Regions from separate parts of the Exiguobacterium sp. s91 genome, predicted to be linked through region 2. Evidence: riboswitches for the same ligand, from Rfam matches in the RefSeq annotation. Region 2 holds a riboswitch; the other holds the start of a gene.
What was found. A riboswitch is a leader RNA that binds a small molecule or an ion and turns the genes downstream of it on or off. The one in region 2 is predicted to bind S-adenosylmethionine.
Positions count from the first base shown of each region.

Region 1: linked by a shared signal. The riboswitch ahead of KNQ06_RS01285 (methionine ABC transporter ATP-binding protein) and the one ahead of KNQ06_RS14130 (amino acid permease) in region 2 are both predicted to bind S-adenosylmethionine.

Region 1 covers NZ_JACSMZ010000001.1:260,616-263,757, forward strand. Annotated here, with positions in the region: gene KNQ06_RS01280 (methionine ABC transporter permease) at 1-534, opposite strand, end outside; gene KNQ06_RS01285 (methionine ABC transporter ATP-binding protein) at 524-1,537, opposite strand; SAM riboswitch class I at 1,622-1,727, opposite strand; gene KNQ06_RS01290 (aminotransferase class I/II-fold pyridoxal phosphate-dependent enzyme) at 1,790-2,977, opposite strand; gene KNQ06_RS01295 (glycoside hydrolase family 13 protein) at 3,126-3,142, shown strand, end outside.
Region 2 covers NZ_JACSMZ010000003.1:190,330-193,471, forward strand. Annotated here, with positions in the region: gene mmuM (homocysteine S-methyltransferase) at 1-444, opposite strand, end outside; gene KNQ06_RS14130 (amino acid permease) at 419-1,822, opposite strand; SAM riboswitch class I at 1,900-2,001, opposite strand; gene KNQ06_RS14135 (polysaccharide pyruvyl transferase family protein) at 2,110-3,142, opposite strand, start outside.

The DNA.
Region 1 (3,142 bases), on a different contig from region 2:
GTCACCAACACCTCCACCGCCGACGATACCAGCCATCGCTGAGAAGCCGATCAAGCTGATCGTCGTTAATGTGATGCCCTGAATGATGCCAGGGAGTGCTTCCGGTAAGAGGACACTGACGATGATCCGTAATGGTTTCGCCCCACATGCTTCCGCTGCTTCGATTAGACCAGGCGGAATTTCGCGCAGTGACGTCTCAACGAGTCGCGCGAGAAACGGAATCGCTGCGACACTGAGACTGACGGATGCTGCCGTCGGACCAATCGTATTGTCGAGTAAGAACTTCGTTAACGGAATGAGGGCAACCAGCAAGATGATGAACGGTAGCGACCGGACGATGTTGACGACGAAGTCAAGGACACGGCGGACGGCAAGGTTTTGAAAAAATAATCCCCGGTCGGTGACGAACAAGAGAATCCCGAGCGGAATCCCGACGACCAATGCAAAGGCAAGTGAAATTCCTACCATCCACGCCGTCTCGCCGAGTGCCTTCAAGAGCTCAGGTAACATCGTTTGAATACGATCAAGCCACATCCTGAATCACCTCGAGTGCATGAAGTTCCGTCGCGAGCCAGTCGAGGGCAGGAGCGATTTGGTCGGATGATCCCGTCAAGCTGACAATCAGGACACCGAAGGCGACGTCTTGAATGTAGTCGACCTTGCCGTGCAAGATGCTGACTGAGATATCGTAACGGCGGATTGCTTCTGATAACGTACTCTCACCGGTCTTCTCGCCCGTGAACTGCAAGCGGATGATCTTGCCTGGAGTTGCCTGTAAGATGCGTTCTGGCAATTCGATTTGTAGTGCCGTATCGACGTAATGTTGCGTCACTGGATGCTTGGCTTGACTGAACAGGTCATAGGTTGAGGCGACTTCAACGACTTCACCTTGCGACATGACCGCGACGCGATGGCAAATCTGTTTGACGACATCAATCTCATGCGTGATGAGGACGATCGTCAATCCGAGTCGTTCATTCAAATCCTTCAGCAGTTCAAGGATCTGTAGTGTCGTAACGGGGTCAAGAGCTGATGTCGCTTCGTCACATAACAAGACGGTCGGATCGTTCGCGAGTGCCCGGGCAATCCCGACGCGCTGTTTCTGCCCACCGCTTAATTGGCTCGGGAAGTTCGTCTCAAATCCTTCAAGTCCGACGAGCGAGACGAGTTCGCGAATTCGCTCCGGGAAATCTGCTCGTTTGACGCCAGCAGCCTTGAGCGCAAAAGCGATGTTATCCGCGACGTTGCGCGACTGGATCAATTGGAAATGCTGAAAGATCATTCCTGTCCGTAAGCGAAGTTGACGCAGATCTGCTTTTGACATTCCGCCAAGCGAGACACCGTCGACCTTGACGCTTCCCTGTGTCGGATGCTCAAGCCCGTTGATTAGGCGAAGTAACGTACTCTTACCGGCACCGGACTCACCGATGATCCCGAAGATTTCTCCTTTTTGGATCGTCAAATCGACATCCCGTAATGCAAAAATCGGGGTCCGATCTCGAACGAACCGTTTTGTAATGTGTTTGAATTCAATCATCCGCTCATCTCCTCATACAAAAAAAGTCGCTTTTTCCTAGTAGCGGAGCAACCAGAAAAAAGCGACGAAAGTGTAAGATTTCGTAACTTATCTCTCAGAATGAAAATCATTCTGTAGGATGTGGCACCGTTCCTTACAGGTGGTTGCCGGACGTCGTTGGGCCTAATCCCTCGGTCGCTCTCGATAAGTAGTTATGCTGTTGGGATTTACTTTAACGGAAATGATTCCCATCTGTCAAATGTTTTTTCAGAATTATTCCGCAACAGGTGTCCGGAACAGGTTGAGCGTTCCGATTCGATCGACGGCTTCTTCTAGACGTTCGACGTCAGCAATCAAGCTGATCCGGACGTAGCCTTCACCGTATTCGCCGAAGAAGGATCCAGGGGTCACGGCGACGTGTGCTTCGTCAAGCAGGTGATCGGTGAAGCTTTGGGACGTGTAACCTTCCGGAACAGGAAGCCAGACGAAGAAGGAACCGCCCGGTCGTGGTCCACTCCAACCAATCGCATCGAGTTTTGCGAACAACGCATCGCGTCGTGTTTCGTACAGACTGCTTAACTCGCGGACACATGTCTGGTCACTCGTCAGGGCGACGGTCGCAGCATGTTGAATCGGTGTGAAGGCACTGACGTAGAGATGTTCTTGGTACGTCTCGATGCTTGAGATGACGGACGGATTACCAATCGCAAAGGCGATCCGGAAGCCGGACATGTTGAAGCGTTTTGAGAGTGAGAATAGCTCGATCCCGACGTCTTTTGCCCCTTCCGTCTGCAGGAAGCTTCGCGTCGGACCATCGAAACTGATGCCGCCGTATGCTAAGTCATGGACGACACAGATATCATGGGCATCGGCGAAAGCGACTGTCTGTTCGAAGGCTTCTGCCGTCGCGGTCGCACCCGTCGGATTACTCGGGTAGTTGAGGAACAACATCCGGGCACGCTCGACGTCCGTCGTATCAAGTAAGTCGTAATCCGGTAAGAAGTTATTTTTTTCAAGCAACGGAAGCGTGATCGGGAATGCACCAGCAAGTGCTGCGCCAGACAGGTAATCCGGGTATCCTGGATCCGGAACGATGACTCCTTCTCCAGGGTTGACGATTGTCTGCGGTAAGGCGACGATACCGGCTTTACTACCGAGGAGAATCGCGACTTCCGTTGCTGGATCGATTGTGACACCGAACTCAGTCGCGTAAAAGCTAGCGACGGCTTGCTTTAGAAAATCATGTCCACGAAACGGTGGATATTGAAGGTTCGTTGGCTCGTCGATGGCTTGTTTTAAGGCATCGAGAATATGTACAGGCGTCGTCTGGTCAGGCGTTCCTTGACCAAGTGTGATGACATCGTGTCCGGCAGCTTTTACAGCACCGATTCGGTTCGCGAGTTCAGCGAAGACAGGAGCAGGAAGCCGATCAATGGCGATGGATGGAGCGAAATGTTTCATGGATGAATGCCTCCTTCGTGGTATTGTCGTCAAGGATAACGAATATTCAGTCAAAAGAAAAGAACTTTTTCGAAATTCAAAAAAATTGTCGGATAAACAGGTACAGATAAGTGGAGCGGGAATAAAGAGTAGGGAGAGGAGTGGGAAGATGAAGCGAGCTAACTG
Region 2 (3,142 bases):
TGGTCTATGAAAGGCTTCTAGCACATCTGCTGACACCCCATAATGACCGCGATATTCAGAACCATCTGCTAAGTAGGCACCATAAGGACCCACTGATCCCGCGATCAATGCGTCACTCTTTCCGCTACGCGTGCGTGCGTTTTGCGCCAAGGTGACCGTTTGTCGAATCAGCGCCTTTGCTTCCTCTGTCGTGATATGACGTTGCTTGAATCCTTCGATACTTGCTTGATAGCTTGAAGTGATCGCGACATCGGCACCTACTTCAAAGTAGTCACGATGGACGTGTTCGATCTGTTCTGGTGCTTCGATTAAGAGACGTGCTGACCAAAGCGGATCGTTCAGGTCGAATCCCTTCTGTTCAAGTTCGGTTGCAAGGGCACCATCTAAAATAAGAAAGGGAACTTCCTGTAATCGTTGATCAACTGGATTTTTGATTCGGGACATCTTCAACACTCCGTTTCTGAGAAGAATTCGTGAACGCATGAACGATATAACAGATCACGATGAATGGAATACCACAATACAAGGCAATTCGTTGTGTCGGATCAAATCCGATACCAATCAGAGAAATCAAACAAACGACGAAAGCGGCGATCGGTACAAATGGAAAGAGTGGTGTGCGATAGACCAATTCGTCGATCGTATGCCCTTCACGGAGGAATTGTTTCCGGAAACGATACTGGGCAACGCTGATACTCATCCAAACGACGACGACAGCGAGACCGGAAATCGAGACGAGCGCGATATAGACACTTCCTGCTGCATAGATGCTAGACAGCAAGGCAAGTCCTCCGCCAAGCATGCTGAACAATACGGCTCGAAGTGGAACCCCACTTGGCGTCACCTGGGCGAAGAAGCGTGGAATCATGCGTTCGTTCGCAAGCGACCAGAGCATCCGAGAGGCGGCGTAAAGTCCAGAATTCGCTGCCGACAAGATCGCTGTCAAAATGACGAAGTTCATCACGTCTGCCGCATACGGAATTCCGATCCGTTCAAACACGGCGACGAACGGACTTTCGAGTACACCTTTCCCATCCGTTGGTAATAAGACGGCTAACACGATGATCGTACCGACGAAAAAGAGGACGAGTCGCAAAATTGTCGTCCGGATCGCAAGCGGAATCGTCCGTTTCGGATCGACTGCTTCACCCGCTGCGACACCGATTAGTTCCGTTCCCGAGTAAGCAAAGTTCACGGCAAGCATCGTCATGAAGATGACGAAAGCGCCATTTGGGAACAACCCGCCTTCGGTTAACGAAGAAAAGAATGGAGCCGGGCTACCATCTTGCAGTGGAATGAAGCCGACGATTGCTCCCGCACCGAGTAAAATGAAAGCAATGATCGTCACGACCTTAATGGCGGAAAACCAAAACTCGACTTCAGCGAACACGCGAACTTTCAAGACGTTGATACCGAGGATCATCGCAGCGAACAATGCGCTGAACACCCATACAGGAATCGACGGGAACCAACGTTGCATCAAAATGCCTGCTGCCGTGAATTCTGAACCAAGGGCGACCGTCCACGTCAGCCAGTAGAGCCAGGCCACTGTATAACCGGTGCCGGGTCCGATGTACTTCGTTGCGTACTTATGGAATGATCCGGTTTCCGGCATGTGCACGGCGAGTTCACCGAGACTTAACATGACTAAGTAAACGACGACGGCCCCAATCAAATACGATAAAATCGTTCCGACGCGTCCTGCTTGTTCCAACGTATAACCTGTACTTAAAAATAATCCGGTTCCAATGACACCACCTAACGACAGCATGATCAAATGACGTGATTCCATCTTGCGTCGAAATGCTCCGCTCGTTTTCATGAATCCATTTCCTCCTCATTCCACCTATTTCAAACAAAAAACGCATCCTCACGGATGCGTCGGTCGACAATTCGGAAATCTTATCGATCGGGTGCAGCACCCGCAGGAATTAGCACAGTATCTTTCGACCTGTTGCTGAGGTTTCATAGGGCCAGTCCCTCCACCTCTCTGGATAAGTATGTAATTGTTCATAACCCTATCAAGTCTTTTTCAAATTGTCAACACAATTCAGAATACTTCTATCAAAAAAACATTCCGCATCGTATCGATCCGGAATGTTTAAAGGGTTACTTTTTAGCGAATAAATCCGCTGTTTTCAAGGCTGCACGAACCGCTTTCCGGTTCAATGTTCCTTGCTGGTGCTTCATTTTCTTCGTTTGGGCAGCCAGTTGCGCTTTGAGTGCCGCAATCTCTTGATCCTTTTGAGCCGTTCCTGTTTGTTTCTGCAATGCTTTGATTTTCTTATCTTTTTCAGCTAATTGTGCTTTTGTTTGTTTTTGCGCATCCGCAATCTTCTTCTCTTGTTCCGGGAAGAACCGTTCAAAACGAGCGACTGCTTCCTCAAGACTTACGCCAGAGATTGGTTGGACTGGTGGGAGCAACTCGGTTTGCGCCATTTGACGGTCAAACGGTACATTCTCAGGATAGTTCGTCTCTTGGTAGATATGCTCAAGATTGTTCACGTTCAAGAAGTCAACGAAGTTGTCGAAGTTACGCGCTTGAACACGTGCCGGACTTTGGAAGTCAGCATTTGCTACGACGTCGGATAATTGTGTATCCGCTTTGATGTCGTTCGCCCAAATGTGCGTCAACTGATGGTAATCCGTCAATTCGCGCATCCGTGCATCTTTTGGAATGAGGATATTCGGCGTACCCGCAAGTGTCGCTGTGATGTTTCCGTGTAAACGAGCTCCAAAACTGAGGTCTGCTTGACCGATGAAATCAAACCATGTCTGTGCGTTCAAGAAGAAACGGACACGATCGTTCATATAAGCAGGATCCGACATCTTCACCGGATAGTTCGTCACGGACAAGTCTGCGATCGGGTGCGTTCCTGTATACGTCAACTTCAGTTCCTTCATCCACTGTGGAATGAAGTAGTGATTCGGATACTCTTCCATCCCGCGCGTAATGAAATCAAGAACGTTTTGTGGTGCCAAACGTGACGAGTTGACTGTAATCATCGACTCAGGTGTGATGTTCGTTTCACGGATGTGCAAGTCGCGACCGAACGCGTACATCGAAGGACATCCGATGACGCGATGATCGATCCCTTCGCGGAAACCAAGACGTGTTAAGTATTTCGACGTGATCTCCCCG